Regions from separate parts of the Rhizobium sp. BT04 genome, predicted to be linked through region 2. Evidence: predicted binding sites of a transcription regulator. Region 2 holds the regulator's gene; each other region holds the start of a gene.
What was found. The regulator PhoB, encoded in region 2, activates phosphate uptake and scavenging genes when phosphate is short. The targets are predictions, from matches to a motif close to TGTCATNNANCTGTCAT.

Region 1 (4,210 bases), 2.0 Mb from region 2:
GAAGCGGATCAGCGTCCAGGCGCTGAAGCGCCGGTTGAGGCGCTTCGACAGGAAGAATACCGTCACCTCCGAAGCGACGCCGGCGCTCCAGAGCAGGCCGACCTCAGTGCCGGAAAAGCCGAGATGGTGCCAGTAGATCGACGAAAACGCGTTGAGCACCGCATGGCTCGACTGCTGAATGGCGACGCCGATCAGCAGCAGCAACAGGTGCGGTTCCCGCAACCCGCTGCCGGTGGCGGCTGGAATATTGACCGGCTGGCCGCGGCGCCGCGTCGGCCCGATGCGCGGACAGAAGATCGCCATGACCACGGTCATGGCAAAGCCGAACAGCATGATATCAAGCACCATCTCGCCGCCCCACCGGCTGATCAGCTGGCCGCCGACCAGCGTCGAGACGATGAAGGCGATCGAGCCCCACACGCGCATCGACCCGTAATCGAGCCCCCAGCGGCGCACGCCCGAGATGACGATGGATTCGACGACCGGCAGATAGGGCGCGAAAGTGGCGCCCTGCAGCGCATAGACGATCGTCACCGGCCAGAAACTCGTCGTCCAGAAGAGCGCGATCGCCGTCAGCAGCGACAGGCCGCCCGACCAGAGCAGCACGTCGGCGCGCTCCTTCAAACGGTCGGCGATCATGGCGACGACAGGCGCCACCAGCACGCGAACCACCATCGGTATGGCAAGGATGATGCCGATCTCATGGTCGCTGAAGCTGTGGGTTGCGAGCCAGACGGGAAAGAACGGCAGAACGATGCCGTTGACGAGCAGCGGCGCGCAATAGGAAAGCGCGCTGAGCAGCCGGAAGCGCGGCGGCGCTCCCTCACCTGTCGGAGAATGTTGAACGGGAATCATGGGGGACCTGAAGGAAACTCGACGTTGTCCTAACACACCACCCTGGAGGCGACTATTGCGAGAAATAGCCGTCCTGTAACGTTTTAGAAAATAAATTGGGCGGTCGCCCCGACGGTAACGGCTAAATTCGCGAGAGCGCGGGCGATGCGCTGACGGCAAAATCAGGCGGTCAAAATCAAGCAGCCAAAATCAAGCAGCTTGGGGGGCCAGTTCGCCTTCGTTATGCATTTCCATGGCGGCAACCGCCGGCACGCCGCTGGCGAGCGCCCGCCAGGTGATCAGCTCGAAGGTGCCATCCTCATGCTCGGCGACTGCCGTGCAGCTTTCCACCCAATCGCCCGTATTGATGTAGCGGATGCCGTCCATGTCCTGGATTATGGCATGATGGATGTGTCCGCAGATCACGCCGTCGGCGCCGCTTTTGCGGGCCTCCTCCGCCACGACGCGCTCGAACTCGCCAATGAAGTTGACGGCATGCTTGACCTGGAGCTTCGCCCAGGCCGAGAACGACCAGTAGGGCATGCCGAGCCGGCGGCGCACGGCCGCCAGCAGGATGTTGATGCGGATCGCGGTATCGTAGGCCCAGTCGCCGAGATAGGCGAGCAGGCGGGCATTGCGGACGACGACGTCGAACTCGTCGCCGTGCAGGATCAGGTATTTCTTGCCGTCGGCGCCATCATGCATCATGCGTTCGACGACCTCGATGCCGCCGAAATGCATCCCCGGGAAGTCGCGCAGGAATTCGTCGTGATTGCCGGGAATATAGACCACACGCGTGCCCTTGCGCGCCTTGCGCAGCAGCTTCTGGACGACGTCGTTGCAGACCTGCGGCCAGTACCAGCTGCGCTTCAGCCGCCAACCGTCGACGATGTCGCCGACGAGCACGATCGTATCGGCCTCGTGGTGGCGCAGGAAATCCAAGAGGAAATCGGCCTTCGCGGCCTTCGAGCCGAGATGGACATCGGAAATGAAGAGCGTGCGGAAATGTCTGGGTTCCATCATGTCTATCATGAGCTACGGCTCATGCCCCATCTTTCATCTAGCCTTCCAAAACCAGACTCGTGTTTCAGGAAGATGACAAGCCGGGGAAAAGCCCCGCAAACTGTTCATCCCACGCGGACAGAATGCCCGTCGTCGCGCGGGCAGCATGCCCGTCGTCGCGCAGGCAGAATGCCTGTCGCCACGTGGGCAGAATACGTGTCGCCGTCCGGTGCGACGGCGATGTTGCCCTCCGCATCGAGCGCGTTCATGATGACGGCGATTCCATATCCGACCATGCGGGATGGCTGATGCGTCTCTTTCTCGTTCGCCACGGCGAATCCCTCGGCAACATCAACGAACAGGCCTATCGCCAATTCGGCGATCACAACGTGCCGCTGACGCAATGGGGCCATCGCCAGGCTGTAGAAGCCGGCGGCGCAATCGCCTCCTATTTGAAGGCGTTGCCGAGCGCGGATTTCGGCAGGCTGCAGATCTGGTACTCGCCGTTCCTCAGGACGCGGCAGAGCAAGGATGCCTTGCTCTCGGCCCTGCCGGAAAGCGTTGTCGGCGATGTCAGGGAGGATTATCTGCTGCGCGAGCAGGATTTCGGTCTCTTCACCGAAATCTATGACCACGCCGAACAGAAACAGAAATTTCCCGAGGAATTCGAAAAATGGGCGAGGCTGCGCAGCAACAGCGGCAAATTTTACGCACGTCCGCCGGATGGCGAGAGCCGGGCGGATGTGGCCCAGCGGGTGCGCCTGTTCCTGCAGACCGTCATGCACGACGCCGAAAATAGCGACCACAACGTCGTCATCGTCGGTCATGGCGTCACCAACCGGGCGGTCGAAATGAATTTTCTGCACCGCCCGGTCGAGTGGTTCGAGCGCTCCGACAACCCTGGGAATGCGGATATCACCCTGATCGAGGGGACGCGCTCGCAAGGATACGAGTCGATCCTGCTGCACCAGGCCGCCGACCGGCTGCCGGGACAGGAAGGTGAACTGCGCGATGCCTATGGCGCCGACGTGACGATCACGCCGAAGACTGGTGGATAGGTCTTCGGCGGGTTACGTCGATTGGTTCAAGCGCTGCGACAATCCCGGAAATGCCGACCACAAAACCTGTCGACCATGTCACCGGTCCATACTGTCCAATATGTAGCCGGTTCGGACCCGGATAGGCCCTCCCCACAAGGGGGAGGGATTTTGATGACCGCCGGGGTTCCCTATCGATCCCCTCAGGCGGCCCGCACGGCCGCCGTGGGTTTGACGTTCTGGTTCATCCGAAACAGATTGTTCGGATCGTAACGCCGTTTGATTTCGGCAAGGCGGCTGTAATTGGCGCCGTAAGCGCTTTCGACCCGATCGGTCTCGTCCTCCGGCATGAAGTTGATATAGGCAGTGCCGACGGAATGCGGTTTGGTTGCCTCGAACAGCTCCCGCGCCCAGTCGATGCAGCTTCCGTCCATCCCGGTCTCCCGCCAGCGCGCATGCACATTCATGACGAAATGCGAACTGCGCTGCGGAAACGCGGTAGCCTCGGTGGGCACGCGCCCGGCCGCACCACCGACATGGCCGATAAAGATCTCGCATTCCGGCCCCGGCAATTTGCGCACGGCGTTGAGCAGCACGTCGATTGCCGCATCCGAGAGGGAAGCGAAATCCTGGCTTTTCCAGTAATTGCGCGCACCTGGCGTCAGCAGCGGATCAAATGCCTGCTGCCAGCCGGTAAACGGCACCGGGCCGACGACGTCGGCAATCGGATTTCCGATCGCACGCAATCTGGCCGCAGCCTTCTCTCCCGCGGCAATGTCTCCGCAATAGCACATGGCAAGCACCAGGATCTCCTTGCCGTGCCATTCGGCCGGCAGGAAAGGCAGCGGCGGCGCCTGGCGCATCACCACCCAGCAGGTCAGTTCATCGGGTGCCGCTTCCAGCGCCTGCCGATATTCCCGGAGCACCTTTTCCGCATCGGCAAAGGGATGCACGACCAGCCCGGCCAGAACCTCTGGGTTGAGCGGGTTGAGCTTGAACTCGAAGGAGGTGACGACGCCGAAATTGCCGCCGCCGCCGCGCAACGCCCAGAAGAGGTCCGGCCTTTCCGTCTCGCTCGCCTTCACCAACTCGCCATCGGCCGTCACCACATCGACCGAAAGCAGATTGTCGAGCGTCAGCCCGAATTTGCGGGTCAGCCAGCCGAAACCGCCGCCGAGCGTCAGGCCGGCAATGCCGGTGGTGGAATTGATGCCGGTCGGCAACACCAGCCCGAAAGCCAGCGTTTCCTTGTCGACATCGGCAAGCGTTGCGCCCGGCTCGATCCTGGCGCGCTTGGTCTGCGGATCGACCCGCACCGATTTCATCGCCGACAGGTC
Region 2 (4,210 bases):
TGATCGCGGCGCGCACCGCTTCGATATCGCCGAAAGCCACCTGATCAAAACCCGGCGCCTTGGGGCCGAAGCCTTCGAGATATTTCTCCTGGCCGCCGGCGGCGATCGTCGCCAGCGTCCGCCCGTGGAAGGCGCCTTCGAAGGTGATGATATGGAAGCGCTCGGGATGGCCCTTGGAATACTGATAGCGGCGCGCCGTCTTGATCGCGCATTCGAGCGCCTCGGCGCCCGAATTGGTGAAGAACACCTTGTCGGCGAAGGTGGCGTCCGTCAGCCGTTTGGCCAGGCGCTCCTGGCCGGGGATCTCATAGATGTTGGAGAGGTGCCAGACCTTGTCGGCCTGCTCCTTCAGGGCGCCCACCACATGCGGATTGCTGTGGCCGACCGAGGTGACGGCGACGCCGGCGCCGAAATCGAGATATCGCTCGCCGCTTTCGGTGATCAGCCACACGCCCTCGCCTCGCTCGAACCGCAGCGGGGCACGAGAATAGGTGTCATAAAGCGGCGCGGCTTCAGCCATGGCGCGATCTCCCGATCTAAAGTTATGGGGCGACTGACTCCGGCTAAGAAAACCAGGCCCGAAAAATCAAAAATGCCGCCTTGCGGCGGCGACTGGCACTATTTCCTTTTCGCGCTGCAATGTCAACAAAACTGCGCCCTTAGCGCATGCAGCAAGGGTGTGCAGCGGCATTTTCAGTCTTCAACAGGCATTATTGCAGAAATGCCACGCAGGGGCAGCAAGTTGGGGAAAACTACGAATTCGATTCATCCGGATTCATGCGACTCTTGTCACGGAGTCAGCCTCACACTAGGTTAAAGTTCAATTACTAGACTGCATGCGGCGGAACTAGTCACCAAAATTGATCAAGCGTTTCTTGTTTCGGAGCTCCCGGGACAACGGTGAGGGATTCTGCCATCACCAACGCAAAAGGTGGAGACAGGGCATGAACTGGACAGACGAGCGGGTCGAGAAACTCAAGAAGCTTTGGGCCGAAGGACTGAGCGCCAGCCAGATCGCGGCGCAACTTGGCGGTGTCAGCAGAAACGCTGTTATCGGCAAGGTTCACCGACTGAGCCTTCCGGGCCGTGCCAAGGCCGGCGGCACCAGCACCGCGGCGCGAACGCCGAAGCGCAATACAGCGGCACCGCGCGCGCCGAACTACGCCTCTCGCGTCACCACCCGCACCGTTACCCGCCAGCAGGGCGCAACGATGCTGAAGGAAGAGATCGAGATCGAAACGATCGAGGAAATGGAATATGTGCCGAGGGGCAACGTGGTCGTGCCGATTTCGCGCCGCCTCGGCCTGACGGAACTGACCGAACGCACCTGCAAGTGGCCGGTCGGCGATCCGCTGAAGGACGACTTCCACTTCTGCGGCTGCGAATCCCCCGACAATTCGCCCTATTGCAGCTATCACCAGAAGCTCGCCTACCAGCCGGTCAACGAACGCCGCCGGGCGGCAGCGCGGGCTGGCTGAGAAGAACAGCATCGTTAGAATGCAGAAAACGGGCCGCGTGGCCCGTTTTTTTATGCGTGGATGGAAGCGCTCATTGCGGCTATGGCTGCCCCTCACCCTAACCCTCTCCCCGTAAACGGGGCGAGGGGACGTGCCACACGAGAGGTGTAGGAAGGGGAACGGAGACGTCGCGGCGGGGTCCCTTCGCCCCGCGAGCGGGGAGAAGGTGGCGGCAGCCGGATGAGGGGCAGTCCATCGCCGCGAACCGGACAGCAGCGGGACAAGCCCGAGCATCACGAAAGAGCCGTCGGCCGAGCTGTAGTGACGCAGCCCTCAGGCTTCCATCGAATACCCGGCGCCGCGGACGGTGCGGATGACGTCCTGCATGTTGGAGAAATTCAGCGCCTTGCGCAGCCGGCCGACATGGACGTCGACGGTGCGTTCGTCGACATAGATGTCGTGGCCCCAGACGCCGTCGAGAAGCTGCGAGCGGGAGAAGACCCGGCCCGGCGACGACATCAGGAATTCCAGCAGGCGGAATTCGGTGGGGCCGAGGCGGACTTCGCGGCTCTTGCGATGGACGCGGTGGGTTTCGCGGTCGAGCTCGATATCGCCGCACTTCAGCACCGTCGACAGCACCTCGGGACGGGCGCGGCGCAGCATCGCCTTGACGCGGGCAACCAGCTCAGGGGTCGAGAAGGGCTTGACGACATAATCGTCGGCCCCCGTCGAAAGTCCGCGGACGCGCTCGCTCTCTTCGCCGCGCGCCGTCAGCATGATGATCGGCAGGCGCTCGGTTTCCGGCCGCATGCGCAGGCGCCGGCAGAGCTCGATGCCGGAGACGCCGGGCAGCATCCAATCGAGGATCAGAAGATCGGGCGTGCGCTCCTGAAGCCGCATTTCGGCTTCGTCGCCACGAAGGATGGTATCGACCTCGAAGCCTTCCGCTTCGAGATTGTAGCGAAGAAGCACGCTCAGGGCTTCTTCGTCTTCAACAACTGCAACTCTCGGGATCATGCGTCTCGGTCTCCTCGCGCATGATCCTTAAACCGGGGGTGATTTAAGCAATGCATCCTGCGCAAATTCACAAACTGGCTGCGACCTCTTTGCGCGCCCGCACGGGCGCGCATGCAATTGACTGGTCCGGGCGACTGGCCCGGGCTGTCCGGGCGACTGGCCCGGGCTGTCCGGGCGATTATTCCGTAACCGCGCCGACGGTGTTGGCGCTGTCGTCCTTCGGACGATCGCCTTCCGGCTGCGCGCCGGTCGCCATGTAATAGATCGTCTCGGCGATGTTGGTGGCGTGGTCGCCGATGCGCTCGATGTTCTTGGCGCAGAAGAGAAGATGCGTGCAGCTGGTGATGTTGCGCGGGTCTTCCATCATGTAGGTCAGGAGCTCGCGGAACAGCGAGGTGTACATCGCGTCGATCTCGTTGTCGCGCTCGCGGATCGCATTCGCCTTGTCGGCGGCGCGCGTCGTGTAGACGTCGAGCACTTCCTTGAGCTGGACGAGCGCCAGCTCGGACAGATGCTCGAGGCCGCGGGCGAGCTTGCGGGGAACGCCGGTGCTTTGGACGGCGATGACGCGCTTGGCGGTGTTCTTGCCGAGGTCGCCGACGCGTTCGAGATCGGCGGCGATGCGGATCGAACCCATGATCTCACGCAGGTCCGCGGCCATCGGCTGGCGGCGGGCGATGGTGACGATCGCCTTGTCGCCGATTTCGCGTTCGGCGTGATCGAGGATCACATCGTCGGAGATGACCTTCTGCGCCAGCGCGGTATCGCCGTTGACCAGCGCCCGTACGGATTCGGCGACCATCTGTTCGGCCAGGCCACCCATTTCGGAAATCCGCCTGGAAAGGAACTTCAGATCATCATCATAGGCAGAATAAATATGTGTCGATGCCATGGGGCTTTATCCTCGAATAACGGAAAGGCTTGGTAACGCCAAAATCAGCCGAAGCGACCCATGATGTAGTCCTGGGTGCGCGGATCGTCGGGATTGGTGAACATCTTGTCGGTGTCGTTCTCCTCGACGAGATTGCCGAGGTGGAACATGGCGGTGCGCTGCGAGACGCGCGCGGCCTGCTGCATGGAGTGGGTGACGATGACGATCGTGTAGTTCTCGCGCAGTTCGTGGATCAGCTCCTCGACCTTGGCGGTGGCGATCGGGTCGAGCGCCGAGCAGGGCTCGTCCATCAAGATGACTTCAGGGCTGACGGCGACGGCGCGTGCAATGCAGAGGCGCTGCTGCTGGCCGCCCGAAAGACCCGTGCCGGATTCATGCACGCGGTCCTTGACTTCGTTCCAGAGACCGGCGCGCTGCAGGCTGGTCTCGACGATCTGGTCGAGATCGGCCTTCGACTTGGCGAGGCCATGGATGCGCGGGCCGTAAGAGACGTTTTCATAGATCGTCTTCGGGAACGGATTCGGCTTCTGGAAGACCATGCCAACGCGGGCGCGAAGTTCGACGACGTCGATATCGGGATCATAGATATCGTCGGTATCAAGCGTGATCTTGCCGGTGACGCGGCAGCCGTCGATCGTGTCGTTCATGCGGTTGAGGCTGCGCAGGAAGGTCGACTTGCCGCAGCCCGAAGGGCCGATCAGCGCGGTTACGGTGTTTTCGCGGATGTTCAGGTTCACGTCGAAAAGCGCGCGCTTCTCGCCGTAGTAAACCGAAACATCCTTTCCGATCATCTTATACGGGACGTTGCTCATCTTGTGATCCAGCGCCTTTTCAACTGCAGCTT
Region 3 (4,210 bases), 750 kb from region 2:
TCCTGCGCCAGCTCATCACCTATTACGGCGATCAGATGCAGATGGTGGTGCCGAGCTTTCTCGAACATTCGATGCGCGCCTTCACCGAACAGCAGTCCCAGATGCGTGAGCAGGTGAACCGCGCCTTCGGCGAGACGCCGCTCGGCAAGAACCTGCAACTGCCGATGCAGATGGTCGAGGACCAGGTTCGCCGCAATACCGAGCTGTTTCAGCAGGCGATGCAGATGTTCTCGCCCTTCATGACGCCGCCTGCCAAGGAAAGCCGCAAGGCCGAGGCCAAGGATATCGATGAGCTGAAGGAACAGCTCCGCGCCCTTCAGAACAAACTCGACAACCTATAATCCGATCGAGACATCCCGCCCGGCGCTCCGGATCGAGACGGCAAAACCACCGATCACATCGATCAGAGCGATCGTCAGCAATATGAAGAATACCTGCGTCGCAGCGTCCCGGACGAGCAGAAACTCGACCAGGAAGGCGATGAACACCAGCATCGACAAGATATGGTTGATGAGGTTGCCGGGGCCGGTTCTGGTCGCCTTCAGGATTTCGAAGAACAGCACGACAAGGGCGACGACGATGAAGAGATCGCCGAGCGCCATGCTCCAGATCGCACCCGAGATCATCGACAGTACGATGACGTCGTGCTGCAGCGCCGGAATGCCGCCATCGCCCATCAATCCCAGCATCGCCAGATTGTAAAGAATAAATGGGATAATCATCAGGGGCATGGCGGCTATCATCGGCAATCTCCCAGCATCATGATTTCTGAAAAATCGCATTCGATTTTCGGAAATCATGACGCGTAAATTCAAAGGGCTACAGCATCAATTGCACGTCTGAAAAGACGCGCGGCGCTGGAGCGCGCAGGAAGAATACTGCCGCAAACCGCTGCCAGACCGCAAGTCATTGCAAATATTATATCGTCGAATAGAAAAGGCCGGCGTGACGCCGGCCTTGAAACTTTCGATCGGGCAAGCCGGATCGGGAAATTATGCGCTTTCCTTCGGCGTCAGAACCTGGCGGCCGCGATACATACCGGTCTTCAGGTCGATATGGTGCGGACGGCGCAGTTCGCCGGAGTTCTTGTCTTCGACGTAGGTCGGAGCCTTCAGTGCATCTGCCGAACGGCGCATACCGCGCTTGGACGGGCTTGTTTTTCTCTTCGGTACAGCCATTTCTCTTACTCCACTTGCGGGCAAAACATTCCCACGGCCAGACTGGCGGCCGAAACGGACATGTCGCGATTTCGGAATTTGGCGCGCTTATACATGCAAGGGGTGGGCTTGACCAGTCCCCATGCATATTTTTTGCGACGCCGATGATTCCTGGCTCAAACTTCGTCTTCCGCCACGATCCAACGCTCGGCCCGTGCCGCCTCTTCCCATTTCCGCCAGGCCGGATGCGCCTTCATGGTCTCCATATAGGTCAGCGTTTCGTCCCGGTTGACGAGGTCATAGATGTCGAACCGGTTGACGACAGGCGCAAACATCGCATCTGCGCCGCTGAATGCGCCAAAGAGAAACGGCCCGCCGGATTGCTGCAGCAGGTCTCGCCAGACCGTCTCGATGCGGTTGACATCGGCGTCGACACCATCCGGCAAGACGATCCTGGCCTTGGGCCGGCGGATATTCATCGGGCAGGCGGCGCGCAGCGCCCGAAACCCCGAGAGCATTTCCATCGAAACCGAACGAGCGATCGCTCGTGCGGCCCGATCGCTCGGCAGAAGGCCGGCTTCCGGGTGAAGCTCGGCGACATATTCGATGATCGCCAGCGATTCCCAGATCTTCAATGCGCCGTGCTGCAGGATCGGCACATTGCCGCTTGGCGATACGGCCTTGATGTTGGGATTGCCGCCCGGATAGTCGAAGGGGATCAGGACTTCCTCGAAATCGATCCCGACGCCCGTCAGCGCCATCCAGGGCCGGAACGACCAGGAGGAATAGTTCTTATTGGCAATGTAGAGCGTCGGTCTATCCATGGGCTCCTCCCGTTCGGGCGTCGAAATCGAAGATCAACAGTTCGTGGAAATGGTTCATATCCTCGAACACGCAGAATGCCGGTGGCGTCAGTTCGAAAACCGGGGCCTTGCGGCGGATATGGTCGGCCACGTCGTCGAGCATCGCCTGCCAGCGCGGCAAGGCTTCGTCCTCCAGCCGTTCGATCGCATAGGCCAAGGTCATGTGGAACTTATAGTCCTCATGGTTCGGCTGGCGATAGCCGAGAAGGTCGGCAAACGCGTTGCGCCAGGCGCGCATAACCCCGCGGTCATTCTCCGTCGCCCCGTCGACGAGGAGGCCCGATGGCCGAGCTTCGACAATGGCGACCTTGAAGGGATCGAACATCGTAAAACCTTCAAGCCTGGCAGCCATCAACTCGGTCATGTCATCGATCGGCGTCTCGAGCGGGAGATCGCCCGGCCAGTAATCCTGCCGGCGCCGGGTCTCGATGATACCTTCGAAAAGCGTCATGTGAAGGCTTGATATCGGCGTGAACAGGAACTGCGAAGCCTCCGGCATTGCCAGATATTTCTCCCGCGCCTCGATCAGCACCGCCTGCGACGGCGAACCCTTTTCGGCATGGCAGACGATGGTGTTGCCGGCTTCCGGCAGAAAGCCGCCGACCTTACGATAACGGCTGCCGAGATGGGCGGGCGGGTTCGGATTGTGCGTCTTCGAATAAAGGAGAAGCTCGGGAGAAAACGTCGTGACGGTCATGGGGCGACTCGAGGGCTCTGATTAGACTCCATTCGCCCATATGGCAGAACCAAGAATGTCAGATGACGGCGGATGCCCCCATTCGAAAATCTGGAGCGCCGTTCCTAACGACACGTTCTGATATCACTCATAGATGCACTTGATGTAGTCGCCGGAACCCTGTGCCCGCCGCTCGATCACACCCGCGAGCCGGCGAAGGCCTCGTCCCGGCTTGCCGGCATTGCGATCGATCGGGTTCGGCAGCGAGACCGCAAGCAGCGACGCCTGGCGCCGCGTCAGCTTCGAGGCTGGCACCTTGAAATGATGCTGGGCCGCCGCCTCGATGCCATAGATGCCGGGACCCCATTCGGCGATATTGAGGTAGATTTCCATCAGCCGCCGTTTCGACAGGACGAAATCCGTGGAGACGGCCAGAGGAAGCTCCATCGCCTTGCGCACAAAGGAGCGGCTGTTCCAGAGAAAGAGGTTCTTCGCCGTCTGCATCGGGATGGTGCTGCCGCCGCGCGTCGCCTGGCCTTTCAGCGTATCCTCGACCAGCATGCGCATCTCGGCCCAGTCGACGCCGCCATGGAAACAATATTGCCCATCCTCGGACATCATCACCGATTGCACCAGAACCGGGGCGATCTCATCAAGCGACACCCATCTGCGGTCATAGCCGCGCAACAGCACGAGATCGCGCAGCATCAGCGTCGAGACCGGATGAATGAAGGGCAACAGGTAGAAGAAGATCAGCGCATAGGGAAGGACCAGCAGGGTCAGCACGGCAAGGACAATGCGTTTCAACACACGCCGGTCTCCAAACCATCGCCGCTCGGCCGGCGCGTCGACGCTGTCCTCTATCTCTGGCGCTATATCCAATGTCCCCAGCCCGATTTCGCTCCTATCGTTCTCATAACCCCTGTGCGGCGCTTATGCCAGAGTACATGGGAAATCTTGCGGCAGCCATCGACAATTCCGTTGCAAGCCCCCATTGCGCCATGCCAAACAGCGCCCATGGATGCGAACCGGGTCACTTTCGAAACCAGGCTGAAGCACAACGCCCGCGAGATCGAGGCGCTGCTCGACGCATTGCTTTTACCGAACAGCCTCTCCGACGAAATCGCCAGGCCCGAGACCTTGCGCAGCGCCATGCACTACGCCGTGCTGAATGGCGGCAAGCGGCTGCGCCCGTTTCTGGTCGTCGAAAGCGCCGCCCTTCTCGGCGGTGACGCCGAGGCGGCCCTTCGTGTCGGCGCAGCCCTCGAATGCGTCCACTGCTATTCGCTCGTGCATGACGATCTGCCGGCCATGGACGATGATGATCTGCGCCGCGGCAAACCGACGGTCCACATAAAATTCGACGAAGCCACCGCGATCCTAGCAGGCGACAGCCTGCTGACCTACGCCTTCGACATCATCGCCGCGCCGGAAACGGCCCTTCCCGATACGAGCAAGGCAGCGCTGGTGCTGGCCCTTGCCCGCGCCGCCGGTCTCGGCGGCATGGCCGGCGG
Region 4 (4,210 bases), 1.8 Mb from region 2:
CGAGCGCTGCCAGATCAGCAAAAGCGTTTCCGCTTTGAGCGCCAAGGACATTCCCAGCTCGGATCGTCGAACTCCCGTCAGCGGGAGCCGTGACCAGCATCCCATCCCCGGCACCCATCCAACCGGTCTGCGTCGCGAAACCGCTGCCGGTAAAATCAAAATGAGCCGTTGAACCAGAAAGCGAGGTTAGCGAAACTCCCAAACCATCCAGATCGAGTATAAGAGGATCACGAAGCGTTGGAAGATGCGGCATTCCCTCCGGGAGGGTCAACGCATCGCTAAGCGGATCGAGTACATGTGAGGCGAACCAATCTAGCCCCTCCGCCATTTTATGAAAAAGGTTGCCAATCTGCTTTGCTAAAGGGCCGCCGAAAGGGCCAAGAAGTTTGCCCGCCCCCTCAGAGATATCTCCTGCGCCGTCGTATATCTTGGCTAGGCCATGCATACCTTTTTGGTCGACGCCATCTTGGATGTTCTCGCTCCCATCCAATATATCATCCAATGCGTCGCTCGCGTCATTTGCTTTTTTAAGAAGATCGTTGAGAGCCTTAGTTGCCTCCGGCGAGCGCGTAGACGCAGCATCACCTAACGTACCACCTGGCGTACCATCAGCTTTCGTCGGATCAACCTCCTTTTCCAGTAGCCCTCGAAGCTTCCCGAAGGCTTCGCGCCCTTCCTTGACACCTGGCACTTGGTTCATGCCGTACTTGACAATACCCCCAGCAACGTCGCCCATAAATATCTCCACATAAAATAGTAATTTTTGTTATGTGCAATTTAAGAGAAGAGCAATGACAATTGTTACTACGGTACGCAATGCCTGCTTTGTTGCGATAAAAATACAACTTATTAGGAATTTTGAATAGGGGACATGGGTTATGTTCGCGCCGGGCAGAGGGTAAATCCTTTGAAACTTGTCCAAATTTTATTAACGTCATCCGGCACCCTCCCGGTCGCTTTCTTGTAGTAGGCCAATTGTGCCTCGGTGAGAGGGTGCCTCATGCGCGATTCAAGCCTTACGACGTCCTCGGCAGCCGTCGGCGTCAGAACCCATTGGAAAATTGTCGGCTCAATTCCAAACTCTAAAATTACAGATTTTTCGTCCTTGCGCACCGTAACGCCGTCGGCAAGTTTGCGAACTCCTTTACCTTCCTCTACGAGGACCAGGGCGTCACGATCCAGCTTGTAAAACAAACCGTTGCACTCTTCACCTAAGGGGTGGAGTTCCGAAACCTCGATCTGATGAATCAGATCGGACTTGGATTCGCAACCTGACACCAAAATGCAGCCCACGACTGCCACAAGTCCAGCGATCATTCTCATGAACTTTCCTTCACAATTACAAGGTCGCAGCTGAGCCGGACTGTGGGCTACTTGCGTGCCTCTAAACATGACAGGAGGCCAACCCAATTTCGAGGGTTCGTGATTCTTGAAAATCGACATTCGTTCAATTTAAAACTCTGCCAGTCCTCTAAGGGTGTAGCCTCTCGAATAGCGGCGTATAGCAACCCAATTCAACCCGTCCAAGGCTAAGATCGCGAAGAACGAAATCATAACACCAGCGGCGTAGGCGTTGGAGCGGGCTTGCCCTATCAGAGGCAGCGCAACCCATAATGCGCAACTGATCTGCACCAACACAAATATTGAAAATAAAACAAAGAATAGATTTAGAATTCTTAGATCTAAAACCACAATGTCGAATGCGTAAAATCCAACGACTGCTGTTCCACACAACCAGAATAGCAATGCGATAGCATCTACCACGCCGAGCGGATCATTCCCTGCCACACAATCGAATATGCCCCAGATGCACGAAATCGCACTGCATATAGCGAAAATCTTCCAGCCCATGATTTTCTCCTTCAACCTAAAAATACACATCAAGGTTGAAACAATTCTCGCGGCGAAAGCTAAAATTTTAGCGTATCGACGACCGCAAGCACGCGGCCTTCGGCATTTCAGTGAGGACGTCCGCCATCGAAGCTGCGTTTGCTCAGCATCTGCGATTTCACGGAACTGACGAAGAACCGTAACAACTCCGTCAAACAACCGGCGCATGACACGGTCGGCGCGCCTTCCCCTTGAGGGAGTGGCGGCGCCGGTTCGACCGTTTTCAACCCCTTGCCGGATATTTGTCATGACCAAGCGTTTTCTCGCGACTGCCGCTTTCGTTCTCCTGTCCAGCACCGTCACCGTCAGCGCCACCGAAATCGGCGCCACGTTCGAGACCGCCTGCCCTTTCGGCGATTGCGCCGCCGGCATTTCGCTCTCTTACCTCGGTGAATTCGTCATCCCCACCGGGCACATGGAAAACGGCGTCGAATTCGGCGGCATATCAGGCCTCGATTTCGATGCCGCCACCGGCCACTATATCGCGATCAGCGACGACCGCTCGGAAAGGGCTCCGGCCCGCTTTTATGAACTCGACATCGATGTCGATGCTTCGGGAATAAAGGGCGTTTCGATCGTCAAGCAGGTCACGCTGAAGGACAAGAACGGTGAGCCTTTCGCCGCAAAAACGGTCGATCCGGAATCGATCCGCCTCGGCAAGGACGGCATCTACTGGGGCAGCGAAGGCGACGCCAAGGTGCTGCTGCCGCCCTTCATCCGCGTTGCCGGGCCGGACGGGTCCTTCATCCGTGAATTCAAGCTGCCGCAAGGCTTTGCGCCGACCGCCGACAAGTCGACCGGCATCCGCGACAATCTCGCCTTCGAGGACCTCGCCGTCGCGCCCTCGGGTGATGTTTTCGTCGGCGTCGAAGCGGCGCTCTATCAGGATGGCCCGAAGCCGTCGCTGGCGACGGGCGGCCTGTCGCGCATCATCCGTTATGATGGCGCGACCGGCGAGCCGAAGGCGCAGTATGTCTACCCGGTCTCGCCGATCCCGCAGGCCGCCGCCAAGGCCGACGGCGGCAATGATAACGGCATGTCGGAGATGCTTGCGCTTGACGATCACCGCCTGCTCGCCGTCGAGCGCAGCTACGCCGAAGGCTTCGGCAATAACGTCAAGATCATGATGATAGATCTCGCAGATGCGACCGACATATCCGTCATCGCCTCACTCGCCAAGAACGACCAGCGCGTCGTCCCCGCCCGCAAGAGCCAGATCCTCGATGTGAGAGCGATCGGCCTCGTCCCCGACAATATCGAGGCCATGTCGTTCGGCAGGGCCAAGGACGGCAGCGACGTTCTCATCCTTGGCTCCGACAACAACTTCTCGCCCGCTCAGAAGACGCAGTTCTACGCCTTCAAGATTCTCAGCCGTCCGCAATCGTAAGATGCTGCATCTGACGGTCGAATAGCGACGCTTTGTATACGCTTTCGGGCTATGCACCTTGAAACCGCGGGGGTGATGGCCCATAACCAGAGTACAAGAAAAAGAAGAGGCGCGCGTGGGTGTATTCGACCGTCAGAAAAGCAATCATGAACCGCGATGGCTCGGATCGTCGGCGCAAACGCGCACGCCGCTGATTCCCTCCATCTCGGCGGCGCGCTGGCTGCTGGTCCTGATCGTTGCGGCCGGCGTCTATTTCTTCTACGGCTTCCTCGTGCCGGTGCTCGCCGCTCTCGTCATCGGCTTTGCCAGCTGGCCGCTCTACCGCCAGCTTCTTGCCCGGGTCGGCGGCAATACGACGATCGCCGCGACCGTCGCCATCCTCATGATCATCACCTTCCTGGTCATCCCGATCGGGCTTGCGATCACCTATACGACGGGCGAAGTGCGCAACTGGGTTGCCTGGGCAATCCACGCCAACCGCGCCGGCGCCCCGACGCCCGACTGGATCGTCGCCCTGCCTTGGGCAGGCGCCTATCTCGATGAAGTCTGGACAAAATATATCGGCAGCCCCGGCGCTCTCGGCGAAGTCATCCAGGCGGTCAGCGGCGCCAATATCGGCAATATCTACCGTGCCGTGCTTGCGGCCGGCGGCGGCGCCTTCCACCTGCTGCTGACGCTGCTCTTCATGCTGATCGCGCTGTTCTTCGTCTATCGCGACGGCTTCTCCTTCTCCAAGCAGATCGACATGCTCGGAGAGCGCATCCTGCCGAACCGCTGGGAGCGTATTTCCCGCGTCGTGCCGGCGACGATCAGCTCCACCGTCATGGGCATGACGCTGATCGCCATCGGCGAAGGCATCGTGCTCGGGGTCGCCTACTGGATCGCCGGCGTGCCCTCGCCTGTCACCCTCGGCGTGCTCACAGGCGTGATGGC

Region 1: the regulator PhoB is predicted to act here: its motif matches at 1,919-1,935, upstream of QMO82_RS12985 (UDP-2,3-diacylglucosamine diphosphatase).
Region 3: the regulator PhoB is predicted to act here: its motif matches at 2,769-2,785, upstream of QMO82_RS22290 (DUF1868 domain-containing protein).
Region 4: the regulator PhoB is predicted to act here: its motif matches at 2,046-2,062, upstream of QMO82_RS12145 (esterase-like activity of phytase family protein).

Annotation. Positions count from the first base shown of each region.
Region 1 is NZ_CP125652.1:901,947-906,156, forward strand. It holds gene QMO82_RS12980 (MFS transporter) at 1-855, opposite strand, end outside; gene QMO82_RS12985 (UDP-2,3-diacylglucosamine diphosphatase) at 1,045-1,857, opposite strand; gene QMO82_RS12990 (histidine phosphatase family protein) at 2,145-2,894, shown strand; gene QMO82_RS12995 (FAD-binding oxidoreductase) at 3,077-4,210, opposite strand, start outside.
Region 2 is NZ_CP125652.1:3,586,745-3,590,954, reverse strand. It holds gene QMO82_RS25755 (aspartate aminotransferase family protein) at 1-520, opposite strand, end outside; gene QMO82_RS25750 (GcrA family cell cycle regulator) at 945-1,478, shown strand; gene phoB (phosphate regulon transcriptional regulator PhoB) at 1,791-2,474, opposite strand; gene phoU (phosphate signaling complex protein PhoU) at 2,653-3,366, opposite strand; gene pstB (phosphate ABC transporter ATP-binding protein PstB) at 3,411-4,210, opposite strand, start outside.
Region 3 is NZ_CP125652.1:2,840,833-2,845,042, forward strand. It holds gene phaR (polyhydroxyalkanoate synthesis repressor PhaR) at 1-341, shown strand, start outside; gene QMO82_RS22275 (hypothetical protein) at 336-743, opposite strand; gene rpmF (50S ribosomal protein L32) at 993-1,178, opposite strand; gene QMO82_RS22285 (glutathione S-transferase family protein) at 1,334-1,981, opposite strand; gene QMO82_RS22290 (DUF1868 domain-containing protein) at 1,974-2,717, opposite strand; gene mtgA (monofunctional biosynthetic peptidoglycan transglycosylase) at 2,841-3,578, opposite strand; gene QMO82_RS22300 (polyprenyl synthetase family protein) at 3,714-4,210, shown strand, end outside.
Region 4 is NZ_CP125652.1:734,726-738,935, forward strand. It holds gene QMO82_RS12130 (calcium-binding protein) at 1-736, opposite strand, end outside; gene QMO82_RS12135 (hypothetical protein) at 877-1,323, opposite strand; gene QMO82_RS12140 (hypothetical protein) at 1,453-1,851, opposite strand; gene QMO82_RS12145 (esterase-like activity of phytase family protein) at 2,138-3,277, shown strand; gene QMO82_RS12150 (AI-2E family transporter) at 3,393-4,210, shown strand, end outside.